Regions from separate parts of the Streptomyces sp. NPDC043996 genome, predicted to be linked through region 2. Evidence: riboswitches for the same ligand, from Rfam matches in the RefSeq annotation. Region 2 holds a riboswitch; each other region holds the start of a gene.
The links. Region 2 has a riboswitch for cobalamin ahead of AC07A4_RS00780 (ribonucleoside-diphosphate reductase subunit alpha). Riboswitches for the same ligand answer to the same signal wherever they lie in the genome.
Positions count from the first base shown of each region.

Region 1 (7,373 bases), on a different contig from region 2:
GCCGGGTCCACCGAGGAGGAGCAGTTCCACTAGGCCCCCTGGGACCCCTGGGACCCCCTGGACCGCTAGGACCCCTGGGGCCCTAGCCCCGTCGCCCGCCGACCGCCACCCCGCCCGCCCGCCCGCCAGGAGATCCGATGCCGCAGCTCCTCACGCACCGCGTCCGCGTCCTCGCCGCCCCCGGCGACCGCCACGACGAGATCCTCACCCCCGCCGCCCTCGACTTCGTCGGCGCGCTCGCCTCGGCCTTCCGCGAGCGCCGCCGGGACCTGTTCAAGGAGCGCGGCCGCCAGGCGATCCGGCTCGCCGCCGGGTCCCCGCTCGACTTCCCGGCGGTGACGCGCCGGGTGCGCGAGGACCCCCACTGGCGCGTCGCCCCGCCGGGCCCCGGGCTCCTCGACCGGCGGGTGGAGATCGCGGGGCCGCCCGAGCGCCGCGCGGCGGCGGCCGCCCTCGCCTCCGGCGCGCGGGTGTGGGTGGCGGACTTCGAGGACGCCACGGCGCCGACCTGGGCGAACGTGATCGACGGGCAGGTCGTGCTCCTTGACGCCGTCGAGCGGCGCATCGGCCACCCGACTCCCGTGGGCGCGGAGCACAGGCCCCCGGCCACGATCACGGTCCGGCCGCGCGGCTGGCACCTCGACGAGGAGCACCTGGAGTACGAGGGGAGCGCCGTGCCCGCCGCGCTCGTCGACTTCGGCCTGTACTTCTTCCACTGCGCCCAGCGGCAGCTCGACGCCGGGCACGGCCCGTACTTCAGCCTGCCCAAGCTGGAGAACCGCTACGAGGCCCGCCTGTGGAACGACGTGTTCGTCCTGGCGCAGGAGCTCCTCGGCATCCCGCGGGGCACGATCCGGGCGACCGCGCTCATCGAGACGGTCACGGCGGCCTTCGAGATGGAGGAGATCCTCTACGAACTCCGCGAGCACGCCGCCGGGCTGACCGCGGGCCGCTGGGACTACCTCTTCAGCGTCATCAAGACCTTCGGGCACCGCACGGACTTCCTGCTCCCCGACCGCGCCAGGATCACCATGACCGCCCCGTTCCTGCACGCGTACACCGACCTCATGGTCAGCACCTGCCACCGGCGCGGCGCGCACGCCATCGGCGCCATGGCCGCCCAGGTCCCGGACGGGGAGCCGGAAGCCGCCGCGGCCGCGCTCGCCGCGGTGCGCCTGGACAAGGAGCGCGAGGCCGAGGACGGCTTCGACGGCTCCTGGGTCGCCAACGCGGCGCTCGTCCCCGCGTGCCGGGAGGCGTTCGACGGCGTGCTCGGCGACGCGCCGCACCAGCTGGACCGGGCCCGCGGCGACGTGGACGTGACGCCCGCGCGACTCCTGGCCGTGCGGCGCGTCAGCGGGCCGCCGACGCCCGAGGGCGTGCGCGTCAACGTCTTGGTCGCGGTGCGCTACTTCGCCGCCTGGCTGCGCGGACAAGGCACCGTCGTCGTGGACGGGGTGACGCAGGACGCCTCGACCGCCGAGATCGCACGGGTGCAGATCTGGCAGTGGCTGCGCCACGGGGCCGTCGCACGGGAGGAGGTGCTGCGGGTCCTCGACGAGGAACTCGACGCGCTGGTGGCCGCGTTCCCCTTCGCTCCCCTGGCCGAGGTCCGCGGCCTCTTCGAGCGCTGCGCCCTCGCCGCCGAACTCCCCCGGTTCTTCACGCCCGACGCCTACAGCCGCCACCTCGTGCGCACCACGGAGCCCCGGTCATGAGCGCCGCCATCCAGCGCGTCGGAGTCGTCGGCGGCGGCCAGATGGGCGCGGGCATCGCCGAGGTGTGCGCGCGGGCGGGGCTCGACACGCTCGTGTGCGAGGCGGATGCCACCGCCGCGCACGGCGCCCGCGCACGCGTCGCCGCCTCCCTCGACAAGGCCGTACGGCACGGCAAGTCGACGCCCCGCGAGGCCGAGGCCGCCCTGGAGCGGCTCACCTTCACCGGGCAGCTCGACGACCTGGCCGACCGGCAGCTCGTCATCGAGGCCATCGTCGAGAACCCCGACGCCAAGACCGAGGTGTTCGCCGCCCTGGACAAGGTCGTCGAGGACCCCGAGGCGATCCTCGCCACCAACACCTCCTCGATCCCGGTCATGCGGCTCGGCATGGCGACCCAGCGCGCCGACCGCGTGGTGGGCCTGCACTTCTTCAACCCCGTGCCGGTGCTGCCGCTGGTGGAGGTCGTCACCTCGCTGCACACCTCGGCGCGGACCACGGACCGCGTACGGCACTTCGCCACGGCGACGCTCGGCAAGACCGTCGTGCACTCCCGCGACCGGGCCGGGTTCATCGTGAACGCGCTCCTCATCCCGTACCTCCTGGCGGCGATCCGGATGACCGAGTCCGGCTTCGCCACCGCGGCCGACGTGGACCACGGCATGGAGCTCGGCTGCGCCCACCCCATGGGCCCGCTGCGCCTCGCGGACCTGATCGGCCTCGACACCGTCGCGGCCATCGCGAACTCGCTGTACGAGGAGTTCAAGGAACCGCTGTACGCGCCGCCGCCGCTGCTCCAGCGCATGGTCGAGGCGGGCCTCCTTGGCCAGAAGTCCGGGCGCGGCTTCCACGTCTACGACCGGCGCCAGCGGGGCTGAGGCGGCCCAGGGCCCGCGCTGTCCGCATCATGGACAGCGCGTCCCCACGGCGGCGCGTTCCCGCCTAAGCTGACCCACGCAGCTGGTTCGCCCCGTCCGCCAGGCGGGAGCGTCGCAAGAGGGAACCCGGTGGGAATCCGGGACTGCCCCGCAGCGGTGAGCGGGAACGACCGCCGTCACACGCACTGGGCCCGACGAACGGGGCCTGGGAAGCGACGGCCAGTAGGAGTCCTCCGTCAAGGAAGGGCGTGCCCGCGAGTCCGAAGACCTGCCAACTGCCCGTGCGCGGACCCCTTCGCGCGCGGACATCCCGGTGACCTCGAGGGCGGGTCGGCGTACAGAGCGAACGGACGACCGCGCGGATATCGCGCCAGGTCGTATCCCTCCGTCCGCTCCGTCACCCTTCGCGCCCCCGTCCCGTCGCCGGGACCTCAGGGACTCATCTCGCGAAGGAGATCTCCGTGACCAGCAAGCCCGCAGCCGCGGCAGCACGGGCCACCGTGTACGGCTACCCCCGCCAGGGCAAGGACCGGCAGCTGAAGAAGGCCATCGAGGGCTACTGGAAGGGCCGCGGCACCGCCGACGCCCTCCACGCCACCGCCGCCGAACTGCGCAGCACCCACTGGCGCCAGCTCGCGGAGGCGGGCATCCACGAGGTCCCCACCGGCGACTTCTCGTACTACGACCACGTCCTGGACACCACCGTCATGGTCGGCGCCATTCCCGCGCGCCACCGCGACGCCGTCGCCGCCGACGCCCTGGACGGCTACTTCGCCATGGCGCGCGGCACCCAGGACGTCGCCCCGCTGGAGATGACCAAGTGGTTCGACACCAACTACCACTACCTCGTCCCCGAACTGGGCCCCGACACCGTCTTCACCGCGAACTCCGTGAAGCAGGTGGCCGAGCTGAAGGAGGCGCTCGCGCTCGGCCTCGACGCCCGCCCGGTCCTGGTCGGCCCCGTCACGTATCTGCTGCTCGCCAAGCCCGCGCCCGGCGTCGCCGCCGACTTCGAGCCGCTGACGCTCCTGGACCGGCTGCTCCCGGTGTACGCCGAGGTCCTCGCCGACCTGCGCGCGGCGGGCGCCGCGTGGGCGCAGCTCGACGAGCCCGCCCTGGTCCAGGACCGCACCCCGGCCGAACTCAACGCCGCCGCCCGCGCCTACCGCGACCTCGGCGCCCTCACCGACCGGCCGAAGCTGCTCGCCGCCTCCTACTTCGGCCGCCTCGGCGAGGCCCTGCCCGTCCTGGCGAAGGCCCCGGTCGAGGGCCTGGCCCTGGACTTCACCGAGTCCGCCACCGCGAACCTCGACGCGCTCGCCGCCGTCGGCGGGCTGCCCGGCAAGCGCCTGGTCGCCGGGGTCGTCAACGGCCGCAACATCTGGATCAACGACCTGGAGAAGTCCCTGGCGACCCTGGGCACCCTCCTGGGCCTCGCCGAGCGGGTCGACGTGTCGGCCTCCTGCTCGCTCCTGCACGTCCCCCTGGACGCCGCGGCCGAGCGCGACATCGACCCGCAGATCCTGCGCTGGCTGGCCTTCGCCCGGCAGAAGACCACCGAGATCGTCACCCTCGCCAAGGGCCTGTCGCAGGGCACCGGCGCCATCACCGCCGAACTCGCCGCCAACCGCGCCGACCTGGCGTCGCGCGCCGGGTCCGCGCTCACCCACGACCCGGCCGTACGCGCCCGCGCCGCCGCCGTCACCGACGCCGACGGGCGCCGCTCCCAGCCGTACGCCGAGCGGGCCGCGGCCCAGCGCGCCCACCTCGGCCTGCCGCTGCTCCCCACCACCACCATCGGCTCCTTCCCGCAGACGGGCGACCTGCGGGCCGCCCGCGCCGACCTGCGCGCGGGCCGCATCGACACCCTCGGCTACGAGGAGCGCATCAAGGCCGAGATCCAGGAGGTCGTCGCCTTCCAGGAGAAGACCGGCATCGACGTCCTGGTGCACGGCGAGCCCGAACGCAACGACATGGTCCAGTACTTCGCCGAGCAGCTGACGGGGTATCTGGCCACGCAGCACGGCTGGGTCCAGTCGTACGGCACGCGCTATGTGCGCCCGCCGGTCCTCGCGGGCGACATCTCACGCCCCGTGCCGATGACGGTGCGCTGGACCACGTACGCCCAGTCGCTCACGAGCCGCCCGGTCAAGGGCATGCTGACCGGCCCCGTCACCATGCTCGCCTGGTCGTTCGTCCGCGACGACCAGCCGCTCGGCGACACCGCCCGCCAGGTCGCGCTCGCCCTGCGCGACGAGGTCGGCGACCTGGAGGCCGCGGGCACCTCCGTCATCCAGGTCGACGAGCCCGCCCTGCGCGAGACGCTGCCGCTGCGCGCCGCCGACCACGAGGGCTATCTGGCCTGGGCCACGGAGGCGTTCCGGCTCACCACCAGCGGGGTGCGCCCGGACACCCAGATCCACACGCACATGTGCTACGCCGAGTTCGGCGACATCGTGGCCGCCATCGACGACCTCGACGCCGACGTCATCAGCCTGGAGGCGGCCCGCTCCCACATGCAGGTCGCCCGTGAACTCGCCGCCCACGGCTATCCGAGGGAGGCGGGGCCCGGCGTGTACGACATCCACTCCCCCCGCGTCCCCAGCGCCCAGGAGGCGGCGGCGCTCCTGCGCACCGGCCTGGAGGCGATCCCCGCCGAACGCCTGTGGGTCAACCCCGACTGCGGCCTGAAGACCCGCGGCTGGCCGGAGACCCGCACCTCCCTGGAGAACCTGGTCGCCGCCGCCCGTGCGGTGCGCGGGGAGCTGTCGGCCCCCTGACCGCAGGTGGCCGATCGCCCCGTTTCCCGTCTCCGCCCGCCGTGCTACACACGACTCACCCGGCGCGGCCACGAGGTGAGCGCGTGAGGGGGAGCGGGGAGGAGGCGGGGGTCGCGTGCGCGAGGGCCGGAGGCCGAGGGGCCCGCGCGGCAGAGCCGCCGGGGTCTGCCTACTCGTGAGCGCGGGCGCGGTCGTGGCGTCCCTGCTCGCCGTGGACTCCGGGGGCGCCGCCCGCGCGGCCCCGCCGGACGTGCTGCGGGCCGAACGGTCCTTCGCCCGGGCCTGTTTCGCCCGGCCGCTGGCCGCCGGGGCCGCGGGCGCCGACCGGCGCGAGGTGACCGCCACGGCCGACGGCCTCGTGCGGGCGCGGCTGTCCCCCGTGGCCCGGACGTCGCCCGGCGGCGCGCGGGGCGACTGGGACGTGGCCGTGTTCGACCGCGCCACCGGCGATGTCGTCGCCGCCTCGGCGGGCCCCCGGTCCCGGGAGCTCGCCGAGGGGTTCGTCGAGCGCGGGCAGCGGCTCGTGGTGCAGGGGTGCCGCTACGGCGGGCCCGCCGCAGCGGCACGGCTCGGCCTCGACTTCCTGGCGACGCCGCCGAGCGCGACCGGCGCCGCGCGGACGGGCACGCCCCGCGGCGCCCCGTCCGCCGCCGCGCCGCCGCCCCAGCTCGTCCGCGTGCGCGCCCCCGCCCGCGCCGACCGCGACCGGCTCGTAGGGCTCGGCTTCGACGTCACCGGCAAGGGCGACGGCGAAGGACTCGACGTCGTGCTCGCCGACGGCGGCGACCGGGCCGCCCTCGCCCGCCACGGCTTTAGGTGGCGGGTGGTGGAGCGCGACCTGGCCGCGCGGTCCGTGCGCGACGCCCGCGCCGACCGGGCCTACGCGGCGCGCACCGCCCGCTCGCCGCTGCCGTCGGGGCGGACCGGCTACCGGCATCTGTACGACTACGAGTACGAGTTGAAGGAGCTGGCCCGTAAGCACCCCCGTCTGGTGCGGGTGTTCACACTGCCCGAGCCGACCTGGGAGGGCCGGGACGTCGTCGGCGTGGAGATCACCGACGGCGTGCGGCACGCGGGCGACGGCAAGCCCGTCGACCTGACGATGGGGGTGCACCACGCCCGCGAGTGGCCGAGCGGCGAGGTCGCCATGGAGTGGGCGCACGAGCTGGTGCGGGGGTACGCGCTCCATCGCCCCCTGCGCCCGCTCGTCGCGCGCACCCGGAGCGTGGTGGTGCCCGTCGTCAGCCCGGACGGGTTCGCCGTGTCCCGCGAGGCCGCGCCCAAGGGCGACCAGTCCCGCTTCGACTACGAGTCGAAGCGGAAGAACTGCGCTGTGCGGGACGCGCCACCGCCGTACGCGACGGGCGTGTGCGCGGCCAACCCCGCGGGCCGCCTTCGCGGCACCGACCCCAACCGGAACTACGGCGGCTTCTGGGGCGGCCCGGGCGCCGGGCCCACCTGGAACGGCGACGCCTACCGGGGACCGGAGCCCTTCAGCGAGCCGGAGGCGCGCAACGTCCGCGCCCTGGTGTCCTCGCGCCAGGTGACCCATCTGACCACGCTGCACACGCCCGCCGCGCTCGTCCTGCGCCCGCCAGGACTCGCCGACACCCGGCCGCCGCTCGACGAGCCCCGCTACCGCGCGCTCGCCGAGAAGGTGGCCGCCCGCACCGGCTACCCGTCCCGGCCGAGCTGGCAGCTGTACGACAACACCGGCGCCACCGAGGACTGGTCGTACTGGGCGACCGGCGGCTGGGGCCTGACCGTGGAGCTCGCGGGCGGCGGCTTCCACGGGCCCTACGCCGAGGCCGTGGTCGCCGAGTACGCGGGTCTTCCCCCCTCGCCCGGCGCGGGCCGGGGCGGCAACCGCGGGGCGCTGCTCGCCGTGCTCAAGGACACCGCGGACCCGGCCGCGCACGCGACGCTGACCGGGCGGGCGCCCAAGGGGCACGTCCTGCGGCTGCGCAAGACGTTCCGCACGCCGACGTCGCCGGTGCTGC
Region 1 covers NZ_JBWKEY010000005.1:413,361-420,733, reverse strand. The annotation lists gene aceA (isocitrate lyase) at 1-33, shown strand, start outside; gene aceB (malate synthase A) at 138-1,718, shown strand; gene AC07A4_RS15875 (3-hydroxybutyryl-CoA dehydrogenase) at 1,715-2,593, shown strand; cobalamin riboswitch at 2,660-2,883, shown strand; gene metE (5-methyltetrahydropteroyltriglutamate--homocysteine S-methyltransferase) at 3,055-5,373, shown strand; gene AC07A4_RS15865 (M14 family zinc carboxypeptidase) at 5,549-7,373, shown strand, end outside.
Region 1: another riboswitch for cobalamin. It lies ahead of metE (5-methyltetrahydropteroyltriglutamate--homocysteine S-methyltransferase); the one in region 2 lies ahead of AC07A4_RS00780 (ribonucleoside-diphosphate reductase subunit alpha).

Region 2 (7,373 bases):
AAGTGGGCCTGGGTCACGGCCGTTCCGCTCGCCTGGGACGCGGCGGTGACGCTGACCGCGAGCTGGCAGAAGGTGTTCTCCAGCGACCCGCGCGTGGGCTTCTTCAAGCAGCGCTCGGTCTACCAGGACGCCATCGACGACGGAAGGGTCCTGCCGCCCGCCAAGTCGATGGACGACATGCACACCGTCGTCACCAACTCCACCGTGGACGGCGTCCTTTCGGCGGCCCTCGCCATCCTGGTCGTCGTGGTGATCGCGGACGCGGGCCGCGTCTGCCTGCGGCACATCCGCGATCCGCTGTCCTCGCGCCTGCGCGAGACGCCGTTCGTGGAGTCCACGACGGTCGCGCCCGCGGGCCTGTTCGCCACGCCGGAGGAGAAGGCGGAACTCGCCGCCCACGAGCGCGCGAAGGCGGGCGCGCCATGACCGGGGCGCTGCGCCGGGCCTGGCGCGGAGTGCGGTGGTACGTACGGGAGTTGACGGACGAGTCGGCGTACGAGCGGCATGTGGCGCACGTGCGCAAGGAGTATCCGGCGGCGGCCGTGCCCTCCCGCAGGGCGTTCGAGCGGATGCGGACGGACCGCCAGGAGTCGGACCCGCGACAGGGTTTCCGCTGCTGCTGAGCCTGCTCGGCGCAACCCCTTTCTCCACCTGTTCGTTACGTTTCTTGGCCCGTCCGTTATGCGGACAGGGGTTCCAATGATCGAGACCGTCGCTTAGATTTCCCGCACGTTAAGCAGGGGATAAGAGAGCGAACGGAGCCGCGGTATGCCTGATGCGCCTGAAGTGCCGGTTGCGCCCGAGGGGACGACGCGGCCGGTGGTCACGCCGGTCCGCGTGGTCATCGCCCTCTGTCTCGTGGCCCCGTTCGTATCGATGCTCTGGGTCAGCTCCTACGCGAAGGTCGACCCCGCGTTCATCGGCATCCCCTTCTTCTACTGGTACCAGATGCTGTGGGTGCTGATCTCCACCGCGCTCACGATGATCGCCTACCAGCTGTGGCAGCGTGACCAGCGCGCCCGCAAGGCCGCCTCGGCCCAGAAAGGTGCGCGCGCATGAACGACGGCGTGAACGGCGTCGCGCTCGCCGTCTTCATCTTCTTCTTCCTCGCGGTGACGGTCATGGGCTTCCTGGCCTCCCGCTGGCGCCGGGCCGAGAACGAGCAGAGCCTCGACGAATGGGGCCTCGGCGGCCGGTCGTTCGGCACCTGGGTGACCTGGTTCCTGCTCGGCGGCGACCTCTACACCGCTTACACCTTCGTGGCCGTGCCCGCGGCGATCTACGCCGCCGGGGCCGCCGGGTTCTTCGCGGTGCCCTACACCATCCTCGTCTACCCGCTGATCTTCACCTTCCTGCCGCGCCTGTGGTCGGTGTCGCACAAGCACGGGTACGTGACGACGTCGGACTTCGTCCGGGGGCGCTTCGGCTCCAAGGGGCTCTCCCTCGCCGTGGCCGTCACCGGCATCCTCGCCACGATGCCCTACATCGCGCTCCAACTCGTCGGCATCCAGGCCGTCCTGGACGTGATGGGCGTCGGCGGCGGCGAGGACACCAACTGGTTCATCAAGGACCTGCCGCTGCTCATCGCCTTCGGCGTGCTCGCCGCGTACACGTACTCGTCCGGACTGCGGGCCCCCGCCCTGATCGCGTTCGTCAAGGACACCCTGATCTACATCGTGATCGCGGTGGCCATCATCTACATCCCCATCAAGCTGGGCGGTTTCGACGAGATCTTCCAGGCGGCGAACGAGAAGTTCTCGGCGACGAACGAGGCGACGGGCAAGCCCGTGGGCGCGCTCGTGCCCGGCGACGCCGGCACCTGGACGTACGCGACCCTGGCCCTCGGCTCGGCGCTCGCCCTGTTCATGTACCCGCACTCGATCACCGCGACGCTGTCCTCGCGCAGCCGTGACGTGATCCGCCGCAACACCACGATCCTGCCCCTGTACTCGCTGATGCTGGGCCTGCTCGCGCTGCTCGGCTTCATGGCGATCGCGGCCGGGGTGAAGGTCGAGAACGGGCAGCTGGCGATCCCGCAGCTGTTCGAGGACATGTTCCCGGACTGGTTCACGGGCGTCGCGTTCGCGGCGATCGGCATCGGCGCGCTCGTCCCGGCGGCCATCATGTCCATCGCGGCCGCGAATCTCTTCACCCGCAACATCTACAAGGACTTCATCCGGCCCGACGCGACACCCGCGCAGGAGACCAAGGTCTCCAAGCTGGTGTCGCTCCTGGTGAAGGTGGGCGCGCTCGCGTTCGTGCTCACCATGGACAAGACGGTCGCCATCAACTTCCAGCTCCTCGGCGGCATCTGGATCCTGCAGACCATGCCCGCCCTCGTCGGCGGCCTGTTCACGCGCTGGTTCCACCGCTGGGCGCTGCTCGCCGGGTGGGCGGTCGGCATGGTGTACGGGACGGTCGCCGCGTACGGCGTCGCCTCGCCGACGCAGAAGCACTTCGGCGGGTCCTCCAAGGAGATCCCCGGCATCGGCGAGATCGGCTACATCGGCCTGACGGCGTTCGTCCTGAACGTGGTCGTGACGGTGGTCCTCACCTTCGTCCTGAAGGCGCTCAAGGCCCCCGAGGGCGTCGACGAGACCTCGCCGGAGGACTACACGGCGGACGCCGGTGACAAGGGCGTGGCCGTGGAGCTGCCGAAGGTGGGGGCGGGGCACTGAGAACGGCGCGGACGAAGCGGACGCGGCGGCCGGTGCGGCCAGAGCGGTCGTAGCCGCACAGCGGGCGGCGGGGTCCCATGCGCGAGGATGAGCGCATGAGACCCCGCCGCCTCCTGCTCCCGGCCCTGCTGCTCATACCGCTCGCGCTCACCGGCTGCGGAGCCGATGAGAAGTCCGCAGAGAAGTCCGCTGAGAAGTCCGCAGAGAACTCCACGGAGAAGACCCAACAGAAGAAGGGGGACGGCATCCGGGCGTCCGCCTCCCCGCAGCGCTCCGAAGCCGCCGCTTCCCCGCGGCGCTCCCCGGCCGCCGCGCCCCCCAAGCGCTCCGAACTCGTCGCCCGCGCCCTCGCCGCGCAGACCCGGGTGGAGCACGTGTACCTGACGAAGGTCCCCGGCTACCGGGCCGCGAAGCAGTCCGCGGGCGTCCTCGGCGACGACGGCTTCCAGGTCACCTATGTGAAGGGCACCGCCCAGATCGCCCTGCGCGTCGAGCGGGGCACCGTCGGCGACGGGAACTGCCGCACCGTCCAGCCCGCCGCGAGCGCGTGCGCGAAGGACGGCAGGGGCTGGTACCGCGTGAGCGGCTCCCGGCACGAGTACGCCCTCACCGAGCGCGGGCTGCGCGTCCAGGTCTCCGCCGACCGCGCGGCCGTGGACCGCGCGACGCTGCGCGCCGCCGCCGCGCACGTCCACCGCGCCGACGCCCGCGAGCTGGACGCGATCCTGCCCGCGTCCACGGGGCGCGACACGCGGGGCGAGCCCACCGAGCCCAGCAAGCCCGTCGAACCCACCGATCCCACCAAGCCCGTCAAGCCCGTCAAGCCCGTCCAGCCCACCCAGCCCGTCGAGCGCGGCGACCTGCCGCGGCACGGGGACGGGGCGCCGCAGGACCCGCCGAGGACGGGCGGCTGAGCCCCGGACGGGCCGTGGAATGCCACTCCCCGTCCATGAGTTGACCTTCCAGCGGCGTTCTTTTGTGAGGCCTGCGTCACCCTCCGACACAACATCTAGGGGTGCCACCGAAAGCCAGCACAAGATGTATGCTCGTCCTCGCTGTCGCCGCAGGGGAATCCGGTGCAAGTCCGGAACTGTCCCGCAACGGTGTACTGGTGTGCTTTTGCGTACCCGTGAGTCCGAGGACCTGCCGACGGCGCGCCCGGTCCATCCGGCCCGGGTGCGAAGACGTCCGGGCCTCGCGGAGTGGGCCGGCGGACGCGGCCCGCCCCTGCCCGGGTGCGCCCGCGCGTCGCCTCCCCCGCGAGCCCAGAGCCGAGCGAGGGAGAGCACCACGTGACCATCGCGCCCGCCGAGCCCGCATCAGCGCAGGCCGAAGCCGGTCAGCAGCCCACCGAGCAGTCCGCGCCGTCCGCCGACGGCCCCGGAACCGCCCTGCTGCGCACCCTGACCGACCTCACCGTCGACCTCCCCGACGCCGACCCCGGACGCGTCGCCGCGGCCGCGCTGCGCGGCCGCTCGGCGAAGGCCGACGAGGCCGAGTTGCGGGAGCTCGCCACCGAGGCGGCCGCCGGCCTCATCTCCGAGGACCCCGCGTACTCCCGGCTCGGCGCCCGGCTCCTGAGCATCGGCATCCGCGAGGAGGCCGCGTCGCAGGGCGTCACGTCGTTCTCCGAGTCCGTCGCGGTCGGCCACCGCGAGGGCCTGATCGCCGACCGCACCGCCGCGTTCACGACCCTGCACGGCGCCCGTCTCGACGCGCTCGTGGAGGCCGCGCTCGCCGACGGCGCCGACCGTCGCTTCGGCTACTTCGGCCTGCGCACCCTGCACAGCCGCTATCTGCTGCGCCACCCGATCACCCGCAAGGTCATCGAGACCCCGCAGCACTTCATGCTGCGCGTGGCCGTCGGCCTCGCCGAGGACGACTCGGCGCGCGCCCTGGACGAGGTCGCCGCGCTGTACGGCCTGATGAGCCGCCTGGACTACCTGCCGTCGTCGCCGACGCTGTTCAACTCCGGCACCCGCCACCCGCAGATGTCGAGCTGCTACCTGCTCGACTCGCCGCTGGACGAGCTGGACTCCATCTACGACCGGTACCACCAGGTGGCGCGCCTGTCGAAGCACGCCGGCGGCATCGGCCTCTCGTACTCCCGCATCCGCTCCCGCGGTTCGCTGATCCGCGGCACGAACGGGCACTCCAACGGCATCGTGCCGTTCCTGAAGACCCTGGACGCCTCCGTCGCCGCCGTGAACCAGGGCGGCCGCCGCAAGGGCGCCGCCGCGGTCTACCTGGAGACCTGGCACTCCGACATCGAGGAGTTCCTGGAGCTGCGGGACAACACCGGCGAGGACGCCCGGCGCACCCACAACCTGAACCTGGCGCACTGGATCCCGGACGAGTTCATGCGCCGCGTCGCCGCCGACCAGGACTGGTCGCTGTTCTCGCCCGCCGACGTGCCCGAGCTCGTCGACCTGTGGGGCGAGGAGTTCGAAGCGGCGTACCAGAAGGCGGAGGCGGCCGGTCTCGCCCAGAAGACCATGCCCGCCCGTGATCTGTACGGCCGGATGATGCGCACCCTCGCGCAGACCGGCAACGGCTGGATGACCTTCAAGGACACCTCCAACCGCACCGCCAACCAGACCGCCGAGCCCGGCCACACCGTGCACTCCTCCAACCTGTGCACGGAGATCCTCGAGGTCACCGACGACGGCGAGACGGCCGTCTGCAACCTCGGCTCGGTGAACCTCGGCGCCTTCGTGGCCGAGGGGGACATCGACTGGGAGCGCCTGGACGCCACCGTCCGCACCGCCGTGACGTTCCTCGACCGCGTCGTCGACATCAACTTCTACCCGACCGAGCAGGCCGGGCGCTCCAACGCCAAGTGGCGCCCCGTGGGCCTGGGCGCCATGGGTCTGCAGGACGTCTTCTTCCAGCTGCGGCTGCCCTTCGACTCCCCCGAGGCGAAGGCGCTTTCCACGAAGATCGCCGAGCGGATCATGCTCGCCGCGTACGAGGCGTCCGCGGACCTGGCCGAGCGCCACGGCCCGCTGCCCGCCTGGGAGAAGACCCGCACCGCCCGCGGCGTCCTGCATCCCGACCACTACGAGCACACCGCGGCGGAGCGCGCCTGGCCCGAGCGCTGGGAGGCGCTGCGGACGCGCATCGGCAAGGTCGGCATGCGCAACTCGCTGCTCCTCGCCATCGCCCCGACCGCCACCATCGCCTCCATCGCGGGCGTCTACGAGTGCATCGAGCCGCAGGTCTCCAACCTCTTCAAGCGCGAGACGCTGTCCGGCGAGTTCCTCCAGGTCAACTCCTACCTGGTGCAGGACCTCAAGAAGCTCGGCGTGTGGGACGCGCAGACCCGTGAGGCCCTTCGCGAGTCCAACGGCTCGGTGCAGGGCTTCAGCTGGGTGCCCGCGGAGGTGCGGAACCTGTACCGCACGGCGTGGGAGATCCCGCAGCGCGGCCTGATCGACATGGCCGCCGCGCGCACCCCGTACCTGGACCAGTCGCAGTCCCTGAACCTGTTCCTGGAGACGCCGACCATCGGCAAACTCTCCTCGATGTACGCCTACGCCTGGCAGCAGGGCATCAAGACCACGTACTACCTGCGCTCGCGCCCCGCGACGCGCATCGCCCGCGCCGCCGGTGGCACCGCCGCCGCGGCCGCCCCCGTACCCCAGCAGGTGACCGACCCCGAGGCGATCGCCTGCTCCCTGGAAAACCCCGAGTCCTGCGAGGCCTGCCAGTAATGTCCCAGTCCGACAAGCACACCGTCACGACGGCCGGTGAGAAGAACCTGCTCGACCCCGGCTTCGAGCTGACGCTGCGCCCCATGCGCTACCCGGACTTCTACGAGCGCTACCGGGACGCGATCAAGAACACCTGGACCGTGGAGGAGGTCGACCTCCACTCGGACGTGGCCGACCTCGCCAAGATGACGGCCGAGGAGCAGCACCTGATCGGCCGCCTGGTCGCGTTCTTCGCGACCGGCGACTCGATCGTGGCGAACAACCTCGTCCTTACGCTGTACAAGCACATCAACTCCCCCGAGGCGCGGCTCTATCTGAGCCGTCAGCTGTTCGAGGAGGCCGTGCACGTCCAGTTCTACCTGACGCTGCTCGACACCTACCTGCCCGACCCGGAGGACCGCGCCGCCGCCTTCGCGGCCGTGGAGAACATCCCCTCCATCCGGGAGAAGGCCGAGTTCTGCTTCAAGTGGATGGACTCGGTCGAGAAGCTGGACCGCCTGGAGTCCAAGGCGGACCGCCGCCGCTTCCTGCTGAACCTGATCTGCTTCGCGGCCTGCATCGAGGGCCTGTTCTTCTACGGGGCCTTCGCGTACGTCTACTGGTTCCGGTCCCGCGGTCTGCTGCACGGCCTGGCGACCGGCACCAACTGGGTGTTCCGCGACGAGACGATGCACATGTCCTTCGCCTTCGAGGTCGTGGACACCGTCCGCAAGGAGGAGCCGGAGCTGTTCGACGAGGCGCTCCAGGAGCAGGTCACGGACATGCTCAAGGGAGCGGTCGAGGCCGAGCTGCAGTTCGCCCGCGACCTGTGCGGCGACGGCCTGCCCGGCATGAACACCGAGTCGATGCGCGAGTACCTCCAGTGCGTCGCCGACCAGCGCCTTCAGCGTCTCGGCTTCGCGCCGGTGTACGGCTCCGAGAACCCCTTCTCGTTCATGGAGCTGCAGGGCGTTCAGGAGCTGACCAACTTCTTCGAGCGGCG
Region 2 covers NZ_JBWKEY010000001.1:160,114-167,486, forward strand. The annotation lists gene AC07A4_RS00755 (carbon starvation CstA family protein) at 1-426, shown strand, start outside; gene AC07A4_RS00760 (CstA-like transporter-associated (seleno)protein) at 423-623, shown strand; gene AC07A4_RS00765 (DUF3311 domain-containing protein) at 769-1,059, shown strand; gene mctP (monocarboxylate uptake permease MctP) at 1,056-2,678, shown strand; gene AC07A4_RS00775 (hypothetical protein) at 2,774-3,592, shown strand; cobalamin riboswitch at 3,715-3,843, shown strand; gene AC07A4_RS00780 (ribonucleoside-diphosphate reductase subunit alpha) at 3,971-6,391, shown strand; gene AC07A4_RS00785 (ribonucleotide-diphosphate reductase subunit beta) at 6,391-7,373, shown strand, end outside; gene AC07A4_RS00790 (hypothetical protein) at 7,344-7,373, opposite strand, start outside.

Region 3 (7,373 bases), on a different contig from region 2:
TCAGGACGAGGACCTCCGCGCAGAACATCGCCGCCAGGTTGAGGTCGTGCAGGGCGATCACCGTGGTGACAGGCAGGGTCGACACCAGGGTAAGCAGGTCGAGCTGGTGGTGGATGTCGAGGTGGTTGGTGGGCTCGTCCAGGAGGAGTTCGCGGGGCGACTGGGCCAGGGCGCGGGCGATGTGGGCGCGCTGGCGCTCGCCGCCGGAGAGGGTGTGCCAGGCCTGGTCGGCGCGGCCGGTCAGGTCCGTGCGGGCCAGCGCGTCGGACACCGCCCGCTCGTCCGCGGCCGTCCCGGTCGACCAGGCGCGGCGGTGCGGGACGCGGCCGAGGCGCACGACGTCCCGTACCGTCAGGTCGGCCTGGGTGTCGGCCTGTTGCTCCACCACGGCGAGGCGGCGGGCCACCTCGCGGCGGCCGAGGTCGCGCAGCGCCGTGTCGTCGAGGGTGACGACGCCGGAGGTGGGGGCGAGGACGCCCGCGAGCAGGCGCAGCAGGGTGGACTTGCCGGAGCCGTTGGGGCCGAGGAGGCCGACGACGGTGCCCGGGCGCGGGGCGAGGGTGACGCCGTCCACGATCAGACGGCCCCCGGCGGCCCGGCTGACCCTCTCGGCGCGCAGACCGGCGCCCCCGCCCCGCCCCGCGCTCACGTCGTCCTCCTCGTCCGGCTCGTCCGGAACAGCACCGCCACGAACGCCGGGACCCCGATCAGCGAGGTGACCACGCCCACCGGTACCTCCTGCGGGTCGAGCAGGGTGCGGGCCAGGGTGTCCACCCAGATCAGGAAGACCGCGCCGGTCAGCGCCGTCACCGGAAGGAGGCGGGCGTGGGCCGCGCCGACGAGGGCGCGGGCCGCGTGCGGCAGGGTCAGGCCGACGAAGCCGATCGCTCCGGCGGCGCTGACCAGGGCCGCCGTAAGGAGGGCCGTCGCGGACAGCAGGACGAGGCGGACCCGGGTCACCTGGACGCCGAGGGAGGCCGCCGCGTCCTCGCCGAAGGCGAACGCGTCGAGCGTACGGGCGTGGGCGAGGCAGATCGCGAGCACCGCGGCCAGGATGGCGGCGCACACCGTCACGTCCGTCCAGCCCGCCCCGCTGAGCGAGCCGAGCAGCCAGAACAGGATGCCGCGCATGGTCTCGGCGTCGGCCGAGGTCAGGACGATGAAGGAGGTGACGGCGGAGAAGAGCTGCATCGCCGCGACGCCGCACAGGACCACGCGGTCCGTCGTGGCGCCGAGGGCCCCGCTGAGCAGCAGGACGAACGCGAAGGCGCCGAGGGCGCCGACGAACGCGCCGGTGGACAGCGTCAGGACGCCCCCGCCGACGCCGAGGACGGCCACCGCGACGGCGCCCGTGGACGCCCCGGACGACACCCCGAGGACGAAGGGGTCGGCGAGAGGGTTGCGCAGGAGCGACTGGAGGACCGCCCCGCACACGGCGAGGCCCGCGCCGCACACGCCCGCGAGGAGCGTGCGCGGCATGCGCAGGTTCCAGACGATGCCGTCGCGCAGCGGGGTGAGCCGTGGCTCGCCCCAGCCGAGGTGCGCGGCCACCGCCGACCACACGTCGGGGACGGAGATGTCGGCCGGGCCGATGGTGACGGCGACGGCCACGGACAGGAGCAGCGCCGCGAGTCCGGCCGTCCACAGCAGGCCCGCGCGCCACGCTCCCCGCGCGCCCGCGCGCACGGCGGTGCTCACCGCGCCAGGCCGAACTTCCGCAAGCCCGCAGCGACTTGCTCGACGCCGTCGACGGTGCGGATCGTCGGGTTCAGGGCCTGGCCGCTGAGCAGGACGTACCGCTTCTTCTTCACGGCGGTGAGGTTCTTGGTGACCGGGTGGGACTCCAGGAACTTGATCTTCTCGCGGGCGCTCTCGGCGGACTGCGCCTTGCGCGTGAGGTCGCCGATGACGAGGACGTCGGGGTCGCGGTCGGCGACGGTCTCCCAGTTGATCTGGGGCCATTCGGCGCGGGTGTCGGCGAAGGCGTTGGTGACGCCGAGGGCGCGTGTGATGACGCCGGGCGCGCCGCAGCAGCCCGCGATGTAGGGGGCCTTGGAGTCGGAGAACCAGTAGGCGACGGACGCCTTGGAGGAGGTGACCGTGCGGGAGGCCTTCGCGGTGCGGGCCTTGAGGTCCGCGACGAGGCGCTCGCCGCGCTTCTCGACGTCGAAGATCCGGGCCAGGTCGCGGATCTCGCCGTAGACGGTGTCCATGGTGAGGGTCTTGACGCGCTTGCCGTCGCCGCCGCCGGAGTTGTCCTTGCCCGCGCAGTCGGTGGGCGAGACGTAGACGGGGACGCCGAGTCCGGTGAACTTGGCGCGGTCGGCGACGCCGCCCTTGCCGACGGTGTACAGGAACGAGGCGCTGACGAAGTCCGGTTCCTTGGAGAGGACCTTCTCCAGGGACGGGTAGCGGTCGGCGAGGCGCTCGACCTTCGCGTTCGCCTTCCTCAGGTCGGGGCGGACGGGGTCGGTCCAGGTGCCGGTGCCCGCCATGCGGTCGGCGAGGCCGAGGGAGAGGAGGATCTCGGAGGAGCCCTGGTCCAGGGAGACGGCCCGCCGGGGCGGGGCCTTGACGGTGACCTTCTCGCCGCAGGCGGTGAGCGTCACGGGGTAGCCGTCGGCCTTGGCCCCCTCGTCCCGGTCCCCGGCCGGGCCGCCGCAGGCGGTGACGAGGGCGAGGGTCGCGGCGAGCAGGGCGGCGCGGCGTACGCGCGGCGGGACGGTACGGCGGCGAGCGGTGGGTGAGGGCACACGTCTTCCCGGATTCAGGGCTCATGCGCGGAGCCTGGTCTGCGAACCCCGCCGCCCGGGGCGCGGACGGCGGCGCCAGCAGGTCTTCGGACTCGGGATCGTCCGGACGGGGCCGCCTTCCCGGGCGCAGGAACGCCCAGTGGCCGCTGGCCCCGCCCGTCCCCCTCACCGCTGCGCGTCAGTTCCGGATTCCCACCGGATTCCCTGGCCCGGGTGCGGGCGTGACTGGCGTCCGCAAGCTATCACCCCGCCCCGGACGGGGCGGACGTCACCCCTGGTCGGGGCGGGGTTCGCCGCGGTAGGTGCCGAAGGACCACTTATTGCCCTCGGGGTCGGCGACAGCGAACTCCCGGCTGCCGTAAGGCTGGTCCTCGATCTCGCGGATCACCTTCACGCCCGCGTCCTTCAGGCGCCGGTAGAGGTCGTCGACGCGGTCCGTGACGACGTACGCGCCGAACGTGCCCGGCCGCAGGCACCACTCGGCGGCCTCGGGGTCGTAGGAGCCGAGCATGACGCCGCCGCCCTCGGGCCAGTCGAGCTGGGCGTGGGCGACGCGGCCGCCGTCCTCGTAGACGGCGGTGCGCAGGAACCCGACCGTGCCGACGAGGAAGTCGATCAGGGCGGGGGCGTCGTCGGCCTGGAAGGTGGGCCAGACGTCGGGGGCGCGCAGCGGCTGGTCGCTCGTTCCGTTATGGGTGCTTTCGTTGCTGTTCATGACTCTCAGTCTGCGCCGTTGAGGTGCCCCCCGGCTTGGATATTCCGGCACTCCTCGGCCAGCCAGGCGCTCGGGCTCGCGCCCGTGTACTGGTGGAAGTCGCGCACCAGGTGGGAGTGGTCGTAGTAGCCGCAGTCGGCGGCGACCCGGGCGAGGTCCAGGGGCGCGCCCGCGACGACCGCGCGCACGACCCGCGCCTTCGCGTGCTGGAAGCGCATCAGGCGGGCGGCCTGCTTGGGCGTGACGCCGGTTTCAGCGCGGAACAGGGCGGAGAGGCGCCGCTCGCTGAGGGACACGTGCGCGGCCAGGCCCCGCAGCGTGCCCGCGCCCCGGTGGCGGGCCAGCCACGCCCAGGCCTCGGCGATCTCCGGCCGGACCGCGCCCACGCGCCCGGCGTCGGCCGTGCGGCGCGCCAGGTAGGCGTTCAGGCGGGCGAACCGCTCGTCCCACCCTTCCGCCTCGCACAGCCGCTCCCGTACGTCGGCGGCGACCCGCCCGAGGACGTCCGTGCCGTCGGTGACGAGCTGCCCGGCGAGCTCGGCCGCGGGCAGGCCGAGGAGCGCGCGGGCCGCGAGCGGGTGCACGGCGAGCTGGATGCCCGCCTCGTGCTCGGGCTGGACCACGTACGCCGGGCTCTGGTGCAGGCCGCCGACGACGATGTCGGTGCGGACGGCGTCCGGGCCCCTGGCCTGGCCGGGGGTGGCGCCGGTGACGACCGGTCCGTCCAGGGAGAAGATCAGCGTCAGGTACGGCGACGGCAGGCCGCGGTGCAGGGCGGGGCGCTGGCCGCGGCTGCGGTAGCCCACGGCGGACACGACCAGGCCGCGCTGCTCCGGCGGGGGCGCGGCCCGGACGAACTCGCGGGCCGCGGTGTCGGCGTCCATGAGCCCATTGTGGCCGGGCGGCCCGCCCCGGGGCGCGGCGAAGCTCGGCGAGGCCATCGCGGCCAAGCGGCGGCTGACGGTGACGCCGGACCAGCTCGCCTGACCGGTCAGGCGCCGCCGCGCAGGCGGTGGAAGGCCGCTCGCGTGGCCGCCTGGTCCGCGCCGTCGGCGAGCAGCGCGTACAGCAGGAGGCGGGCCTTGGGCGCGTCGAGTTCCCCCGCGGGGATCAGGCCGCGGGACAGCAGGTCGGCCTCGGAGCCGGGGCCGCGGTAGGTCTCGCTGAGCAGCGGGCCCGCGCCGGTGCGGGACGCCAGGACGACGGGCATGCGCCCGGCGAGCCCGGCGAGCGGTTCGACGAGCCACGTCGGCACGTGCCCCGCGCCGAAGGCGGCCACGACCAGGCCGTCGAAGCGGTCGTCCACCGCGTCGAGGAGTTCCCCGCCGTCCCCGATGCTGAGGGTGACCAGGGCGACGCGGGCGGGCGCGCGCAGCCGCAACGGGCGCTCCACGGTGGGTTCCTGGGGCCGGAGCAGGACGCGCGGGACGCCCTCCACGACCCGGCCGAGGGGGCCCGCGCCCGGCGAGGCGAACGTCGTGAGGGAGGTGGTGTGTGCCTTGCGGGCGTGGCGGGCGGCGTGGATCTCGTCGGCGAGGACCACGAGGACGCCGAGGCCCTGGCAGCGGGGGTCGGCGGCGACCGCGAGGGCCGCGGCGAGGTTCGCGGGGCCGTCGGCGCCCGGCAGGTCGGGGCGGCGCATCGCGCCCGTGACGACGACGGGGGTACGGCGCGCGCACGCCACGTCGAGCAGGAACGCCGTCTCCTCCAGGGTGTCGGTGCCCTGGACGACCACGACGCCGTGGCCCGCCGCCGTGGCCTCGTCCACGCGCGCGGCGAGCTCTGCCAGGTCGGCCAGGGTCAGGGAGGAGCCCGGGAGCCGGCGGACGTCGTGGAGTTCCACCTTGACGCCGTCCGGTACGGGGGTGTCGGCGAAGGTCTGGGCTCCGGTGAGGCGGGTGGGGCCGCCGCCCGCCTGGGCGGAGATGGTGCCGCCGAGGGTGAAGACGCTGACCGTGCCTTGGGGCATGGGGGCTCGATTCGGGTGCGGGGGCGGGTGTGGGGGCGGGTGCGGGTGTGAACCTGGGTGCGGGTGGGGTCCTGCCGGAGGCTCCCCACGCCCGCCCCTTCCCGAAACCCGGGGCTTGCGCCCCCCTTCCCGGTCCTATTCCGCCGCCGCGAGGACTCCCGCCGAGATCGCGTGCGTCAGCGCCTTGTGGTCCGCCTCGTTCTGGGCGGCGTAGCGCAGCGCGAAGGTGGCCACGGCCCGGTCGAAGGTGTCGGCCGAGCCCAGGTAGGCGGCGATGGCCACGCGGTCGCCGGAGCGGGCGTGGGCGCGGGCGAGGGCGGTGCCGCAGAGGCGGGCGTAGGCGAGGAGTTCGGCGGAGTCCATGTCCGTGATGTCCATGGAGCCCTTCATGTCCCGCAGTTGGCGCCAGTAGTACGCGCGCCCCTGCGGCCCCGTCATCCAGCCGAGGAAGATGTCGCTCGCGGCCTGGAGGAGGCGCTGGCCCGCGACGACGCGGTGGCCGGGGTGCAGATAGGGCCCGGTGGGCAGGTGCTCCTCCAGGACCGAGCGCACCGCCTCCTTGATCTGGAGGAAGAGCGGGTCCCCGGCGTCGCGGCCGGTGAGGAGCACGATGAAGCAGCGGGTGCCGACGCTGCCCACACCGACGACCTTGCGGGCCGCGTCGACGAAGCGGTAGCGGTCGAGCAGCAGGCGGCGCTCCTCGGTGAGCGTCGAGCGGTAGTCGCCGAAGATCTTGCGCAGGGCCGCCATGTCCGGGGCGCCGGTCGGCTCAAGGAGGGGCGGGTCCTGGATGATGCGGCGCCGCCCGTCGGCGAGTTCGGTGAGCTTGGCGAGGGCCTGGAGGCTGGTGCGGCGGCGGGCGTGGTCGAGGCGGGCCTCGGCGCGGCGGCGGTGGCGCGCGGACTTGATGAGGGGCAGCAGGTCGCCGGTGTCGACGCGCTCGTACCAGACGTCGAGCTCGCCCCTGCGGGCGAGGCGGCGGATGGCCGTGCGGTACGCGGCGGCGGCCGCCTGGGCCGCCGCGTGGGCCCGGTCCTCGCCGTGGCCGTTCTCGTGGGCGGCGACGGCGACGCTGGCGGCGAGCCGTTTGACGTCCCACTCGAAGGGGCCGGGGTAGGTCTCGTCGAAGTCGTTGAGGTCGAAAAGCAGGCGGCGCTCGGGCGAGGCGAACACGCCGAAGTTCAGCAGGTGGGCGTCGCCGCAGAGCTGCACGGTCAGGCCGGTGTGCCACTGGGCGGCGAGGTCGCCCGCCATGACGGCGGCCGCGCCGCGCAGGAAAGCGAACGGGGACGCGGCCATCCTGCCGTAGCGGATCGGCAGCAGGTCCTGTACGCGGTCGGCCGCCTGCCGCTCCAGGACGGCCACCGGGTCGGGCCGGTCGGCCGCGGGTATCCAGGCCCCGTGCGAGGACCGGGAGGCCCGCTTGCGGGCCGCCTTGCCGCGCTCCGCACGCTCGGCCGGCGTGGTCATGGGCGGTCACTCCCCTCTCGGGTCTCGGCCTGGCCTCAGGAGCAGCCAATGCGGGTGCGCGCGGGCGCGCATGTGTAGTACGCCGAACGGGTGAGCCGGGGGTTGCCGCCCCCGGCCCCCGCTCAACTCAACAGCATCGGCGCTCCGCGCCCCGCCCTCGAACGCCGGGCGGGCTGAATCCCCGCGCTCACGCGATTGTCCGCAGGCGCCGGACAGGCTTGAAGTGCCCACCCAGCCGCGAGCCGCTAGGTCGGGGAGTGCGGGAGCGGCCGCAGGTGTAAGGGCGGGCGGGTGGGAGAAAAAAGCCCGTCCGGCGTTTGAGGACCGTCAGCGGGAGTAGCGCATCAGGGCCCGCACCATGTGGCACGTGGTGTCGGACGGCGGGTGGATGCCGACCGTCTCGGCCATGGTCCGTATCCGGACGTTGTTGGCCTGGTTCGGCACGAACACGCCCGCGTCGAGGAGG
Region 3 covers NZ_JBWKEY010000013.1:22,461-29,833, forward strand. The annotation lists gene AC07A4_RS29820 (ABC transporter ATP-binding protein) at 1-649, opposite strand, end outside; gene AC07A4_RS29825 (FecCD family ABC transporter permease) at 646-1,698, opposite strand; gene AC07A4_RS29830 (ABC transporter substrate-binding protein) at 1,695-2,753, opposite strand; cobalamin riboswitch at 2,814-2,998, opposite strand; gene AC07A4_RS29835 (VOC family protein) at 3,022-3,468, opposite strand; gene AC07A4_RS29840 (AraC family transcriptional regulator) at 3,474-4,352, opposite strand; gene AC07A4_RS29845 (asparaginase) at 4,460-5,437, opposite strand; gene AC07A4_RS29850 (DUF2252 domain-containing protein) at 5,573-6,907, opposite strand; gene AC07A4_RS29855 (hypothetical protein) at 7,235-7,373, opposite strand, start outside.
Region 3: another riboswitch for cobalamin. It lies ahead of AC07A4_RS29830 (ABC transporter substrate-binding protein); the one in region 2 lies ahead of AC07A4_RS00780 (ribonucleoside-diphosphate reductase subunit alpha).

Region 4 (7,373 bases), on a different contig from region 2:
GCCGTGGCGCGCGGTGGCCGCTGGCCGTGCCGGCGGGGCGGGTGGCCGGGTCCACGGGGCGTGTCGCCGTGCCCGCGAGTTCCTCGTGCAGGAGCAGCGCGAGCGAGGCGTCGGCCGACTCGAAGGACCAGCCACCGGCCTCCAGTTCCTTGACGCGGGCGACGACGCGGGAGAATGCCTCGGTGCCCTTGGCGTCCGCGCCCTTGAACTCGAAGTCCGTGGACTCGAAGTCCTTGATGTCGAACCCGAGTTGAAGGCACTTCAGCTCCAGGCTGGCGCGCCCTGCCATCTCCGTGACGAGGATGCGGGAGGTGTTGCCGACGACGTCCGGGTCGATGTGCTGGTAGAGACTGGGGTCGACCTTCATCGCGCTGGCGTGCAGGCCCGCCTTGTGCGCGAAGGCCGCGGCGCCCACATAGGGCTGGTGCCGGTCGGGGGCCACGTGGGCGGTCTCCGCCAGGGCCTGGGCGGTCCCCGCGAGTTCGGTGAGCCGCGTGGGCGGAAGCACCGGCAGGTCGAGTTTGGTGGTGAGGTTGCCGATGACCGCGAACAGGTCGGCGTTGCCCGCGCGTTCGCCGTAGCCGTTGGCCGTGCACTGGACGTGGGTGGCTCCGGCCTCGACGGCCGCGATCGTGTTGGCCACGGCGCAGCCGGTGTCGTCCTGGCAGTGGATGCCGATCCGGAACCCGGTGCGCTCGATCACCTCGGCGACGACGTCGGCGAGGCGGCCGGGCAGTCGGCCGCCGTTGGTGTCGCAGAGCACGGCGACGTCGGCGCCCGCTTCCATGGCCGCGTCCAGGACCCGCAGCGCGGTGTCGGGGTCGTCGGCGTACCCGTCGAAGAAGTGCTCGCCGTCGAGGAACACCCGGCGCCCCTCGGCGACCAGGAAGCGGACCGTGTCCGCGACCATGGCGCGGTTCTCCGCGACGTCCGTGCGCAGCGCGCGCTCGATGTGCCGCCGGTCGGTCTTGGCGACCAGGGTGATCACGGGGGCGCCGGACTCCAGCAGGGCGCGCACCTGCGGATCCCGTTCCGCCCGCCGTCCCGGCTTGCGGGTGCTGCCGAAGGCGACCAGGGCCGCGTGTCTCAGGTCGAGTTCGGAGGCCGCGCGCTGGAAGAAGGCGGTGTCCTTGGGCAGGGCCCCGGGCCAGCCGCCCTCGATGAATCCGACTCCGAGGGAGTCGAGGAGGCGGGCCGAGGCGAGTTTGTCGGTGACGGAGTAGGAGATCCCCTCGCGCTGCGCGCCGTCGCGCAGGGTGGTGTCGTAGAGGTGGAAGCTGTCGCCGAGCGGGGTCCCGGCCGGTGCGGTGCGCGTGTGAGCCACCGGGCGTCCTTCCTGAGCGGTTGTCGTTGTCGGACGTCCTGGGTCGGATGTCCTGGTGGGGCGGTCCGCCGCGGAGCCGGTCACGCGCGCGGAGGGGGCGGTGTCGGGCCGCCGGGGCGCGGGGCGGTACCGGCTCGGGCGGTCCGGGAGGCGACGTCCGGAGGGCAGGGGTCAGCCGCTCGGGGACGTCGGGTCGGGCGGCCGTGACCCGGCCGAGGTCGCATCCGGGCCGGCTCGGCCCCACCGGTCGGGCGGGGCGAGGTCCCGTGGAGGATCGGCGCGGGCACGGCCATGGTGGGCCGCGGCAGCGACGTCTCCAGCGAAGGGAGCTGTTCGGTCAGTCTTCGGGTACGACGGGGTCCGGGGTTCCCCGGAGTCGGCCACGCGCAAGTGGCGGCACGACGCTGTGCCTTGTCACCGGGCGAGACGCGGGGTGCCGCGGCGCTGACTGGTCCGTCATTACGCGCGGACGCGGGACGGGAAGGTCAGGCGCACCCTGGCAGGGGGCACGAGAGGCCCGGATCGGTGCTTTCCGTGCGCGTCAGGGCAGGGCCACCACGTTCGCGGATCGTGAACGAACGGTGCGAATGGCTCCGGTTCCGCTCAGGGTGGAGCAGCGGCGGACAGGCATGCAAGAGACTCCCGCGACGTGTCGGCGCCATCCTCGTGGGCTTCGTCGTGGTACCCGCGGACGGCGATCTGACTTCCGAAGGAGCCGGGGCTCCTCCGGTCACAGTGGCGGGACCGTGCCGGATTCTCACCGGCTTCCCCGTGCCGCGGGTGTTGGCCCCACATGTCTAGCAGTCGCCCCCGCGCCAGTCACCCCCTATCGACCCCCACCCACTGTTCCCCGGGCGGTCCTGTTCCCTCCCGAGCGACACCGCGTAGGCTGCTGCGAGCAGCTGGTTCGCCCCGTCCGCCAGGCGGGAGCGTCGCAAGAGGGAACCCGGTGGGAATCCGGGACTGCCCCGCAGCGGTGAGCGGGAACGACCGCCGTCACACGCACTGGGCCCGACGAACGGGGCCTGGGAAGCGACGGCCAGTAGGAGTCCTCCGTCAGGAGGGCGTGCCCGCGAGTCCGAAGACCTGCCAACTGCCCGCGCGCGGACCCCTTCGCGCGCGGACATCCCGGTGACCTCGAGGGCGGGTCGGCGTACAGAGCGAACGGACGACCGCGCGGGATGCCGCGCCCGGTCGTATCACTGCCGTCCGCTCCGTCACCCCTTCGCGCCCCCGTCCCGTCGCCGGGACCTCAGGGACTCATCTCGCGAAGGAGATCTCCGTGGGCCCATCGGTGCGGAACAATCCGCGGCGGGTCGTCGTGGACGGCACGTCCATGGTCGCCGTGCCCGTGCAGGAGTTCGAGAGTCTGCTCGCCACGCGCAGACAACTCGGCAGCCAGACCGCGAGGATGCGGATGCTGCGGGACACGCTCGTCGACATGAGCGAGTTCCTGGACACCCTGGTCGCGGCGCTCGACGACGACGCCCCGCCGGGGTCGCGGGAGCTCCCCCCGGCGTCAGGACCCGCACCCACCGGCCTGGCCCTGGTCACCGAGATACGGCGGCGCGCGCACCAGGTCCGCGCCCTCACCGGGGCGGAGCGCGGTCCGCGGACACGGGGCGGTCCGGGACGTACCCCGGCGGCGTGAGGGACACCGCCTCGGGGGCGCGGTGCCGCTCGGGGCCCGTCGAGCGGCACCGCCGGGGTCAGTGCCGCGCGGCCACGCGGCGGCGCGGCTCGACCCTCAGGGTCAGGGGGGCGGGTGAGAGCGTCATGCGCAGCAGCGGCTTCGCGGCGGGGGCGTCCGGGATCCGGGCGAGGGACACCTGGGAGAGAACCGCCGCGGCGGCGAGCATCGCCTCGGTCATGCCGTACGTCTCACCGATGCACCGGCGGACGCCCACGCCGAAGGGCATGAACGCCTCGCGCTGCTCCGGGCCCGCCTTGCCGGGCAGCCAGCGATCGGCGTCGAACCGGCCGGGGTCGGGGAACACGCGGGCGTCGCGGTGCAGGCAGTACGGGCTGAACATCACCTCGTCCCCCGGGGTAAGGCGGGTGCCGCCGAGCGTGACGGCCTCGGTGACCCTGCGGCTGAGGACCGACACCGTCGGATAGAGCCGCAGCGTCTCCGTGAGGACCCGGGCCAGCAGCGGCAGGCCCGGGATGTCGTCGTAGGCGGGCGGGCGCCCGGTCAGCTGGGAGTCGACCTCGTGGTGCAGTTCCCGCTCCAGGTCGCCGTTCTCCGCGAGGACGCGGAGCGTCCACGCCAGCAGGTCGGCGGTGGCGGGGATGCCGCCGTTCATGAGGGCCGCGATCTGGTCGCACACCTCGTCGTCGGTGAAGGCCCGGCCGCTCTCGTCGCGCGCCGACATGATGACGGAGAGCCCGTCGCCGAGACCGGCTCCGCGCTCCCGGTAGGCCGCGACCATCTCCGCGATCAGCTCGCGCACCCGGGCCCTGGCCCGCCCGAACTCCCGGTTGACGGGCAGGGGCAGGCGGTGCACGCGGCGGAAGGGGACGACCATCTGCCACCACATGCCGGGCATCAGGGCGGTGTACGCCTCCTCGATCCGCCCGGTGCGCCAGGCCTGGGCCGGGTCGGAGAACAGGGTGCGGGTCAGCGCGCGGCAGGCCAGGCGGCGCGTCTCGCGGCACACGTCGATGTGCTGGCCGGGTTGCCAGGCGGCGACGGCCTCGGCGGCGCACCCGGCCATGGCGGCGGCGTACCCCGTGATGCGCTCCTGGCGGAACGCCTGGTTCATCAACGGGCGCTGATAGCGGTGCTCGTGGGCCGAGCAGGTGCTGAGCCCCTCTCCGATGAGGGTGCGGGCGGTGTCCACGAACGGGCCGCCCTTGTCGAACCTGCGCTGCCCGCTGGCGAGCACGGTGCGGACGAGCTCCGGGCGCGTGACGAGGTACACGGACTTGGGGCCGAGGCGCAGCCGCACCAGCGGCGCGACGGAGTGCTGCGCCAGCAGGAACGGGATCGGGTCGCGCCACATGGGCAGGGCGTGACCGAGGAGCGGAAGGGCCCGGGCGGCCACGGGTGTCGGTCCGGCCGGGTCTGGTGCGGACGGCATAGAGCGCTCTCCTAGCGGTGCTGTGTGTCTGCTCTGTCGTTGCCGTGGGGGGTTTCGCCGGGCGGGGGTGTGGTCCAGCGCGCCCCCATGGTCGCGGCGGCCGGTCCGACAAGTAAGGGCGTACTCGCGAGCGGGCGGGCGCGCGGACATGCCGTCGCGCCCCGCTCCGGGAACAGCCGCCCGGTGGTTCACACGACCGCTCAGACGACACGTTCGTATGATCGTCGGTAACTCCTGAGCGCTTCGGCGGTTGGACACCGCGAACGGGCCGGACCGGCTGGTCCAGCGCCTCCACGAGCAGTCGATACGTCAAGGAGCAGTCTGTGAACGGCAGTTGGGTGAGGAATCTGTCCCGCTGGGCGCTGGTGGCCGCGCTGTCCTGTGGCCCGGTCGCCCTGGCGACCGGCACGGCCCACGCCGACGAGACACACCGCGACTCGCACAACGCGCCCGTGGTGGCGCTGCTCAACACCGGCCAGATCGACGACCCGATGGAGGACGTCCTGGAGCACACCCTGCTGTTCGGGGACGGCTACGCCTGGGACTGACACCAGCGTCTGGAGCCGGATGCGCCTGGGACCGCGGGACTACCGGGACCGCGGGACTAGGTGACACGGCTCGGATCACGGCCGGACGGTACGGGTACCGTCCGGCCGTTCCGTTTCCTGGCGCCGCCGGGCGCCCCGCCCCGGTGGGCGCGTTCGACGGCCTGGGCCCAGTACGTGCCCGCGACCATGAGCGCCGCCCCCACGCCGGCGAGGACCGTGAACCGCTCGCCGCCCAGGCCGACGCCCACCGCCGCGGCCCACACCGGCTCGGTGCCGAGCAGCAGGCTGGCGCGGCTCGCGGAGCTGCGCTGCACCGCCCACGTCTGCGCCAGGAACGCGAACACGCTGCAGAACAGGGCGAGATAGCCGAGCTGCGCCCACACAGCGGCGTCGGCCTCCACCAGCGTGGGCAGACCGCTGGCGGCGGGCACCGCGAACACGGCGGTGCCGACGACGGTCTGCACGGTGGTCAGGTGCGCGGGCCGCACCGCGCGGCCCGCCGTCAGCCGCCCCACCAGTGCCACGTGGACGGCGCGCACCAGCGCGGCCGCCAGCATCAGCGCGTCGCCGCCCCGCAGCGCGTGGAAGCCGCCGCCGGACATGAGCAGGCCCACGGCCAGCAGGCACAGGCCGGTCGCCGCGAAGAACCGGGCCGGGAGGCGGCCGCCGCCGGACGCGCGGTCCAGGAGCGGGGTGAGCACGATGGTGAGGCTGATGATGAGGCCCGCGTTGGCGGCGCTGGTGTGCGCGACCCCGTACGTCTCCAGGACGAGGACGGCCGCCTGCGTGAGCCCGAGGACGCCGCCGACGCGGATCTCGTCCCGGGTGAAGCGCCGGTGGCGGGCGCGGGCGGCCGTCAGCGGGAGGCAGACGGCGGCGGACAGCAGGTACCGCGCGAACAGCACCACGAGCACGGGCAGGACGTCGACGGCCGTCTTGGCGGCCAGATAGCTGGAGCCCCAGACGAGGGCGACCAGGAGCAGGACGGCGTCGGCGCGGCGGGCGTGGAGCAGGGAGACGGGGAGCACCCCGCCCACGCTGCCGCGAGATGATGTTGAAGCCAAGACCGAGTTTCTTCACGGATGGTGAAGCGTCCCTACACTGTCCCGATGACCCGAACGCCGCCGCGCGGAACGCCGACGCACGAGACGTCGACACACGAGACGTCGATGCACGAGACGTCGATGCACGAGGCGCTCACGCACGAGACGCCGCCGCGCGGAACACCGTGCCGATGAACGAACGGCAGCTGCGCATCCTGCGGGAGCTCGGCGAGCTCGGCAGCGTCACGGCGGCCGCCGAGGCCCTGCTGATGACGCCGTCGGCGGTCTCCCAGCAACTGCGCCTGCTCCAGCGGTCGATCCCGGTGCCGCTCACCGAGCGCGACGGGCGCAGGCTCGTGCTCACCGACGCCGGGCAGGCGCTCGCCGACGCGGCGGTCGGCGTGGAGAGCGCCCTGGCCCACGCCCGGCACACCATCGACGCGTTCCTCAACGAGCCGGAGGGCCCCGTGTCCGTGGCGGCCTTCCACAGCGCGGGCGCCGCGTTCTTCCCGCTGCTGCTCCGCGGCCTCGCGGGTCCGGGCCACCCCCGGCTCGCCCTCGCCGACGAGGACGTCGCGCGCGACCGGTTCCCGCTGCTCACCCGGGACTACGACCTCGTCCTCGCCCACCGCATGGACCCGGCGCCGCCGTGGCCGTCCTCGGTCGTCGCCACCACGCTGCTGCGCGAGCCGCTGGACGTGGCCGTGCCGGTCGGCCACCCGCTGGCCGCCAAGGCCCGGCTGACGCCCGGCGACGTCGCCGACCAGCCCTGGATCACCGTTCACGACGGCTTCCCGCTGCTCGCGACGATCGACGCCATCGCGACCGCCGCGAACCGGCGGCTCGACATCGTGCACCGCGTCAACGAGTTCACCGTGGTCGCCGAGGCCGTGGCCGCCGGGGGCGGCATCGCCCTCATGCCGCGCTGGACGACGCGTCCCCACCCGGCCCTGGCCCTCAGGCCGCTCACCGGCGTGCACGCCCACCGCCGCGTCGACGTCCTGCACCGCCCCGAACGCGCCGCGCGCGCCGCCGTCCGCACGGTCCTCGCCGAGCTGCGCCGGGCGGCGGCCGTCATCCGGGAACGGGACCCCCGGGCGGAGACCGTCACCTCCAGCCGTACGCGTACGCCGCCACCCACGTGACCTCGATCTGCGCGCTGCTCCCCGGGGCCGCGTTCGGTCCCTCCAGGGCACTCTCGTTCTGCATGACCCAGGACAGGCGGCGGTTCGGCACCCCGCGGGTGTCGCGCCCGACCTGGCGGCCGTCGACGAAGAAGCGCACCTGCCCGGGGGTCCACTCGGTCGACACCGTGTGCCACCGCGTCCAGTCGTCGGAGCCGTGGAACCACCCCTGCCTGCCGCCGCCGCACGGG
Region 4 covers NZ_JBWKEY010000002.1:486,976-494,348, forward strand. The annotation lists gene AC07A4_RS06215 (homocitrate synthase/isopropylmalate synthase family protein) at 1-1,324, opposite strand, end outside; adenosylcobalamin (AdoCbl) riboswitch at 2,008-2,106, opposite strand; cobalamin riboswitch at 2,211-2,432, shown strand; gene AC07A4_RS06220 (hypothetical protein) at 2,607-2,975, shown strand; gene AC07A4_RS06225 (cytochrome P450) at 3,034-4,407, opposite strand; gene AC07A4_RS06230 (hypothetical protein) at 4,755-4,955, shown strand; gene AC07A4_RS06235 (DMT family transporter) at 5,012-5,968, opposite strand; gene AC07A4_RS06240 (hypothetical protein) at 6,065-6,193, shown strand; gene AC07A4_RS06245 (LysR family transcriptional regulator) at 6,190-7,143, shown strand; gene AC07A4_RS06250 (glycoside hydrolase family 16 protein) at 7,106-7,373, opposite strand, start outside.
Region 4: another riboswitch for cobalamin. It lies ahead of AC07A4_RS06220 (hypothetical protein); the one in region 2 lies ahead of AC07A4_RS00780 (ribonucleoside-diphosphate reductase subunit alpha).